DNA from 2 places in the Stenotrophomonas sp. Y-13 genome. Region 2 is predicted to be linked to the other one. Evidence: riboswitches for the same ligand, from Rfam matches in the RefSeq annotation. Region 2 holds a riboswitch; the other holds the start of a gene.
The links. A riboswitch is a leader RNA that binds a small molecule or an ion and turns the genes downstream of it on or off. The one in region 2 is predicted to bind thiamine pyrophosphate.
Positions count from the first base shown of each region.

Region 1 (4,095 bases), 230 kb from region 2:
GGGGGCGCGCACGCGGCCGTCGGCGGTGGCCACGTTGGAAGACGCGAAGCGCCAGCCGCCGGTCACGCCCAGCCCGGGCACCCACGGCAGCGCGTAGTCGGCGTGCACGCTGGCGCGGGTGGTGGGCACGTTGATCAGCGGGTGGCCTTCGTAGGCCGGGGTGCCGGTGCCGCGCGCCCGCGCCCGCAGCACGCTGGCGCTGGCACTGAGCTGCAGGTTGTCGCCCACGCGCCCGCGCGCGCTCAGTTCCAGCCCGGTATGGGTCTGCCGGCCTTCCTGCACGAAGGTGTAGCCGTAGTCGCTGGCGTCCGGTTTGGCGTACTGGAACGGCCGGCTGATGCGGAACAGCGCCGCGCCCAGGGTCAGCGCGTCGGTGGGCGTGTACTTGGCGCCCACTTCCAGCTGGCGTGACAGCACCGACGGCAGGAAGCTGCCTTCGTTGCTGGTCCAGAACGGCGCTTCCTCGCCCAGGGCGATGCCGCGCACGTAGCTGGCGTACAGGTTGAGCTGCGGGTTGGCACTCCAGATCAGCGCGGTCTGCGGCAGGAAGTGCGACACCCGGCTGTCGCGCTCGGGGTTGCCGCGCTTGTCCCAGGCGCGCTCGTCCAGGCGCACGAAGCGGCCGCCGGCGAGCCACTGCCAGTTGTCGGCCAGCTGCATGCGGTCCAGCACGAACAGCGCCTTCTGGCGGCTGTCCACGCGCCGCACGGAGGGGCCCGGCTGCAGCGGCGAGGGCTCGAACTGCGGCACCGCGGGGTCATGGATGTTGCCGGTGCCGACGTATGCGTTGACGTTGCGGCGCTTGTCCACGCTGCGGTGGAAGTAGTCGGCGCCAAGCACCAGCTGGTGCCCGACCGCGCCGGTGGCGAAGCGGCCGCGCAGTTCGGCGCGCAGCTGCTGGTTGCGGCGGGTGTCGTCGGGGCTGCGGTAGTCGTAGATGTCGTAGTCGCCGTTGGGCGCGAAGTAGTTGCCCGGCACGCTGCCATCCCAGCAGGCTTCGGCGTAGTAGCAGCCGTAGGCGAAGGCGACGTTGTCGTCGATCACCGAGCGGCTGTGGCTGGCCGACACGCGCGACTGCCACGCCGGGCTGAAATCGTAGGTGTGCAGTGCGCTGAGGTTGGTGCTGTCGATGCCCACCGGCTTCTGCCAGCGCTGGTAGCCCAGCATTTGCGTGCGGTCCACGTGCTGCGGCAGCGCGCTGGCGCCCAGCAGCTGGTAGCCCGAGGCCGAGCGCTGCGCGCTGGTCTGGTAGCTGGCGTCCACCTCCAGCTTGCCGCGTTCGCCGATCAGCCAGTCGGTGGCCAGCGCGTAGAAGTTGCGGCGGCCGTCGGCATGGTCGATGTAGGAGTGGCTGTTGTCCCAGGCGGCGTTGAAGCGCACGCCGATGCGTGGCGTCAGCCAGTGGCCCATGTCGATGGCGGCGTAGCGCGAGCCTTCGGCGTCGGTGCCCAGGGTGACGTTGCGCACCTCGGCCGGGCGCTTGCCGACGTAGTTGATGACGCCACCCGGGGCGATCACCCCGGCGGCCAGCCCGGCCTCGCCCTTGAGGATTTCCACCTGCTGCACGTTCTCCAGCGCCAGCCGCTGTTCGCCGGCGATGCTCAGGCCGTTGAAGCGGTAGCCGGTGGCGGTGTCCAGCGCGAAGCCGCGAATGGCGACGTTCTGGTAGTAGCCCACCGGCGCGTAGCTGTCGCCCAGCGAGGCATCGTTGTCGGCCAGCTCGGACAGCGTGCGCACCACGCGGCGGTCGAGCAGCCCGCGGTCCAGCACGCTGATCGAGGCCGGGGTGTTCTTCCAGTCGCCACTGCCGAAGCTGTTGGACTGCGGCTCCTTTGCGCCGGGTTGTTTGGCCTGTACGCGCACGGCAGCCAGCTCGGTGGGCGAGCGCTCGGCGGCGGTGTCCAGGGCGTGCGCGTGCAGCGGCAGGGCCGCGGCCAGCGCGGCGGTCAACAGCGAAAGGGAGGGGCAGCGGTTCATTCGTTTCGTCATCAGCCGTGGGGGGAGACGAAGCGAAGGCGCGCACGCGCGACCGGCCACGAAGGCGGTGTGCCTGCTGCTCAAAGCTCCCTACGCCGGTGCAAACCGGATCAGGTTCCAAGGGACTCTCTCAGCCTGGACAAGCCCAGGCACCCCCGCTTCAGGCGCGTATTTGACCACAAAAGCCGCGGCTTGGCCCGTGGGTGGGTTTGGGGGCGCTTGCGCGCATGGGGCCTCGCATCTCGTAGATGCGGGGCTCGCCCCGCATGGAGCCTTCCCGGCGAAGCCCCTTACGTGCTGCCAAGGAGCCGGAAAGCTCTGCCATCGGACTGGACGCCGCCGCCAGCGAGTTGGACGCAGTAGAAGCGCTCAGACGGACTACGGGTTTGGTCACCGGCAGAAATCGGCCAGAAGCCGACGTTCAACGTTTGACATGAGAGGCGTTTGGAGGCTGTAGGCCGGAAAGCATTCTCTCGATGGAAGGGTTAGGCGGCTCGTGACACGGCTTGAACGAAGTGCGCCTTGGCATCTGTATATGCCTCTCTGTCTTGTGAATGCTCGGTAGTCATTTGGACCTTGAGCTTTTCGTACTTTGCTGCGAGGTCAGGATCGGCGCGCAGCGCATTCCGGAACTTGAGGCGCTCACTCCAAACAGGCCCCGCGTGAACGACAACATGCAGATGATGAGTGCGGTGGCCGTTGGCCCAACGCATGAACCACTTGCGATCTGTGAGTGACCGGTTGAACTCAGCGGATGTGGTGTAGCCGGATTTGCACAGAACTTCGCCAATCGACTCTGCAACTTCCATTGATGCCACGCCAGCAAGGATGTCGATGATGGGCTTGGCCATCAACCCTGGAACTGACGTGCTGCCGATGTGCTGGATGTCGATGATCGTGCCGGGCAGCAGTGCATGAAGTCGTTGGCGCTCTTCTTCGTAAAGAGACGGCCAAGCTGAGTTGTACGCGCAGAGTTTGACTTCTTCGTTGATCGCCGCTACGAGGGACTCTTGCTCATCCATTGCACGCCGCCTAACTCCGGAATTAAGCCGCGCCGCGAAGCGGCGTCGGCCTGAGTGAATTGTTAGCTGCTATTGCCGGAAGGCAACTGCTTGTCATACCAGGCTTCTGAATGTACGTCTTTCTTAGCCGCGGCTATCAAGGACTCTAGCTGCGCAACGGCTATACGAACAGGACGGCCACATACTGTCAGCTCTAGTGCCAGTGACTCATCCGCCGGATCAGCTACAAAGCTCGCGAAGTAATGTTTTTCCCCGGAGATATCACAAGAGAGCTCAAGCTGCATTCCCTCCCCATGCATCCCGGCCCATTGGGTACTGATTGTTGGATAAGACACTGAATTGTTGGTCATAACAGCTAACGCCTGAATTAGGCCGCGCCGCGAAGCGGCGTCGGCCTGAATGAATTGCTAGGTGGCAAGGCTAGCAAGTGCAAACACAAAAGCAACCGAGCCTGCGCCAAGTAAACCGTAGGTAGCCCAGAGAGGCATGCCCTGACCAAATGAGAAGGCAACGTATCCCGCCCGCGGGTCTCTCCCGGAGAGGATAGACACTATGAAGATGGCCAGAAGTGGCAAAACAGACGCGAGGCCGAAACCAAGCCCGAGTGGTCGCCAGTCGGTGTTGTCGAAGCCGCCGATCCGATACAGGGCGACACCGAAGATAAGGCCGAGAAAGAAGAGAGTGTTGGCCGTCCAGATAGCAGGACGATGTTGCCGAAGAAGCGCGTCGCGTGACTTTCCGTTGTGCCTTGAAGGCAGCCGACGAGACCAGCGAGAGGTGAGCCATGTGGCAATGATGCCACCAGCCACACCGCTAAGAACTGGACGTATCGACTCAAATTCCATTGGCACCTAACTACCGAATAGACGGACCCACGGGTCAGGTTATGCGACTTGTCTACAAAGCACCGTATGGCGAGCTTTTCTCTTGCGATACCTCGATCTTAGGGTGGCTTGGTTCGGCTAACAAGCCAGCGTATAACCGGATCCACCGATGGGCTCAGTTATCACGGCAAGCTCGTTCCGGTAGCAGTACAGATGTCCGCCCTGGGCCGCTTGCCGCCGGCGCAGTGAAAGGACGCCCTACTCAGTTCGTC
Region 1 is NZ_CP176501.1:3,111,617-3,115,711, reverse strand. It holds gene ACJ7VY_RS14040 (TonB-dependent siderophore receptor) at 1-1,977, opposite strand, end outside; TPP riboswitch at 2,048-2,144, opposite strand; gene ACJ7VY_RS14035 (GrpB family protein) at 2,463-2,999, opposite strand; gene ACJ7VY_RS14030 (hypothetical protein) at 3,062-3,349, opposite strand.
Region 1: another riboswitch for thiamine pyrophosphate. It lies ahead of ACJ7VY_RS14040 (TonB-dependent siderophore receptor); the one in region 2 lies ahead of thiC (phosphomethylpyrimidine synthase ThiC).

Region 2 (4,095 bases):
CTGCGCCCGCGCGACACGCGGGCGATGAACGCGCCCACGAACGGCGCCCAGGCGATCCACCAGGCCCAGTAGAAGATCGTCCAGTCCGCCACCCACGTGCTGCCCGAGAACGGCGACATGCGCAGGCTCATGGTCACCAGCTGGTTGAGGTAGGCGCCGAGGGTGGTGGTGAAGGTGTCGAAGATGAAGCCGGTCGGCCCCAGCACCAGCACCGCGGCCAGCAGCAGCGCGGCCAGCAGCAGGTTGCAGTTGGACAGCCACTTGATGCCACGGTCCACGCCGCTCAGGGTCGAGGCCATGTACAGCACGAAGGCGATGGCGATGATGCCCAGCTGCACCGACACGCTGGCGGTAAGGCCGAACACGCGCTGCAGTCCGGCGGCGATCTGGATGGTGCCGAAGCCCAGCGTGGTGGCCACGCCGATCGCGGTGGCCACCACCGCGGCGATGTTGACCGCGTGGCCGATGGCACCGCGGTGGTGGCGTCCGATCAGCGGCTGCAGCATGTCGCTGATCAGGCCGCGGCCGTTGCGGTTGTACTGGAACCATGCCATCGCCAGCCCGATCAGGGCGTAGATCGCCCACGGGTGCAGGCCCCAGTGGAAGAAGGCGTAGCGCATCGCCGCGCGCGCCGCGTCCACGCTCTGCGGCGGCAGCCCCTCGGGCGGCTTGGAGAAATGCGAGATCGGCTCGGCCGCGCCCCAGAACACCAGGCCGATGCCCATGCCGGTGGCGAACAGCATCGCCAGCCAGCTGGCGCGCGAGAAGTCCGGCTCGGCGTCCTCGCCGCCGATGCGCAGGTTGCCGAAACGGCCGAACGCCAAGTACAGCAGGAAGGTCAGCGTCAGGAACACGATCAGCAGGTACAGCCAGCCGACGCTGCGCACGACGTCGACCAGCACGGCCTGCACCACGTCGTTGAAGGGGCCGGGGGCGATGCCGGCCAGCAGCACCAGGGCGGCGACCAGCGCGATGGAAACACGAAACACCATGGAGGAGCTTCTCCGATCTGGGGATGGGGGGCGAGCCAGGGCTTGCAGCGGAACCGGTCGCCGCGGCGCCGGTCATGGCGTAACCGGTTGCCCGCGGACACGGAAGGAGGGAGGCCGGCATGGCGGCACGGGGCCGCCTGGCGGCGGCAGCGGCGCATCCTACTGAACCCGACGTCACGAATCCGTTAGTGCCCGCCGCGTCGCCGCCACGCGGCCCGCGCCGGTGGCGTGCCGGCCGCGCGTTCCACCCGGCCGGCCGCTTCGTGTTCTAATGCCGCCCGAAGCGGGGGTACCGCGGCGTTGGCGCCACGGTTGAGACAGTCCCTTGGAACCTGATCCGGTTGATACCGGCGTAGGGAAGCTTCGCAATGTTGCCGTGCGTGGACGCCTGCCCAGGCTGCGTCCATGCGCCGGTGGCGGCGCGCCTTCGCTTCGTCCGGCCCGTGCATCCGCGTGGGCCTCCAACAGGACGACGCCCGATGAATGCACCGCTTTCCGCCCTGCAGCAGCAGGCACAGCAACTCTCCGGATCGCTCACGCAGCCGATCCCCGGCTCGCGCAGGATCCACGTGCCCGGCTCGCGCCCGGACCTGCGGGTGCCGATGCGCGAGATCGCGCTGACCCGCACGCCGACCCTGTTCGGGGGCGAGCACAACCCGCCGGTCACGGTCTACGACACGTCCGGCCCCTACACCGACCCGGACGCGCGCATCGACCTGTGCGCCGGGTTGCCGGCATTGCGCCGCGCATGGATCGAGGAACGCGGCGACAGCGAATGCCTGGCCCAGCTGGGTTCGACGTTCGGCCGTGGCCGCGCGTGCGACCCGGCGCTGGAGGCGGTGCGCTTCCCCGCGCGCAGCCTGCCGCGGCGTGCGCGCGCCGGTGCCAACGTCACCCAGATGCACTACGCGCGGCGTGGCATCGTCACCCCGGAAATGGAGTTCGTCGCGATCCGCGAGAACCAGCGGCTGGACGAGGTGCGCGACGCGCAGCTGCTGAAGCAACACCCGGGCGAGCACTTCGGCGCCGCCTTGGCGCCCCGCATCACCGCCGAATTCGTACGCGACGAAATCGCCCGCGGCCGCGCGATCCTGCCGTGCAACATCAATCATCCGGAATGCGAGCCGATGATCATCGGCCGCAACTTCCTCACCAAGATCAACGCCAACATCGGCAACAGCGCGGTGTCCTCGGGCATCGCCGAGGAAGTGGAGAAGCTGGTCTGGGCGATCCGCTGGGGCGCCGACACGGTGATGGACCTGTCCACCGGCAAGCACATCCACGAAACCCGCGAATGGATCATCCGCAATTCGCCGGTGCCGATCGGCACCGTGCCGATCTACCAGGCGCTGGAGAAGGTCGATGGCCGCGCCGAGGAACTGACCTGGGAAATGTTCCGCGACACCCTGGTCGAGCAGGCGGAGCAGGGCGTGGACTACTTCACCATCCACGCCGGCGTGCTGCTGCGCTACGTACCGCTCACCGCCGCGCGCACCACCGGCATCGTGTCGCGCGGTGGCTCGATCATGGCCAAGTGGTGCCTGGCGCACCACCGGGAGAACTTCCTCTACACCCACTTCGAGGAGATCTGCGAAATCATGAAGGCCTATGACGTGGCCTTCTCGCTCGGCGACGGCCTGCGCCCGGGCTGCATCGCCGACGCCAACGACGCGGCCCAGTTCGGCGAGCTGGAGACGCTGGGCGAGCTGACGAAGATCGCGTGGAAGCACGACGTGCAGACCATGATCGAAGGCCCGGGCCACGTGCCGATGCAGTTGATCAGGGAGAACATGGACAAGCAGCTGCGCGAGTGCGGCGAGGCGCCGTTCTACACGCTCGGGCCGCTGACCACCGACATCGCGCCGGGCTACGACCACATCACCAGCGCGATCGGCGCGGCGATGATCGGCTGGTACGGCACCGCGATGCTCTGCTACGTCACGCCGAAGGAGCACCTGGGCCTGCCCAATCGCCAGGACGTGCGCGACGGCATCATGGCCTACAAGATCGCCGCGCACGCGGCCGATCTCGCCAAGGGCCATCCCGGTGCGCAGGTGCGCGACAACGCGCTGAGCAAGGCGCGCTTCGAGTTCCGCTGGGAGGACCAGTTCCACCTCGGCCTGGATCCGGACAAGGCCAGGGAGTTCCACGACGAGACGCTGCCGAAGGAGGCGCACAAGCTCGCCCACTTCTGCTCGATGTGCGGCCCGCATTTCTGCTCGATGAAGATCACCCAGGACGTGCGCGACTACGCGGCCGAACGCGGGTTGGACGCCGCCGGCGCGCTGGCGGCCGGAATGGAGGAGAAGTCCAGGGCATTCCGCGCGCAGGGTGCGCAGGTGTACCGCGCCGAGTGATGCGCCGGTGCCCGCGCGGGCACGGCGGTGATCGCCGCCGCGCCCGCCCGCACGCGGCGGACGGGCGCAGTGGCGTGAATCTGTCTTTATGTTTTCTTCAGCTTGTTGAATTGCCCGCGCCGGTGACAACGGTGCGGCGGCGCGTATTGGCCGCGCACGCTGCAATCACGCGGGTTTGCGTGATTGCAGCGTGCTACGGTGTTTGCAAAAGAATGAACGGCAGATAAAAAAAATCGCGCCCTGGGGCGCGAATTCTGAAACGGATTATGTGGATTGCGTCGGCGAGAGAGAGCCTGGTGTCGTCCCGCATGGGTACACGGGTAACTGCCATAGGCTAATATCCGCGCGCCTTGAAACATTTGCTCTTTGCGTTGACGCCATTTGCGGAATTTGGCGGTTCACTGGCGGCAACACCACCAGGGGGCGGGCACAGGACGATGCCCTCCAGCGATTCAATCCCTGACCGGCATGGAACCCATCAACAGCGCTCTTTCCCCCCCTGAACGCCTGCATATCGGCGACTGCCTGGTCGTCCTGCCATCGCGCGAGGTGCATGCGCCTGGCGCCCGTCGCAGCGTGCGGCTCACGCCCAAGGCGATCGGCGTGCTGCTGGTGCTGGCGCGTGGCGCCGGCAATGTGGTGACCCGCGATGAACTGTTCGCGCAGGTGTGGCCCGACACCCTGCCGACCAACGACGTACTGACCCAGGCGGTCACCCAGCTGCGCAAGGCGTTGTCCGCCGGTGG
Region 2 is NZ_CP176501.1:2,882,579-2,886,673, reverse strand. It holds gene ACJ7VY_RS13055 (BCCT family transporter) at 1-992, opposite strand, end outside; TPP riboswitch at 1,268-1,369, shown strand; gene thiC (phosphomethylpyrimidine synthase ThiC) at 1,472-3,349, shown strand; gene ACJ7VY_RS13045 (winged helix-turn-helix domain-containing protein) at 3,818-4,095, shown strand, end outside.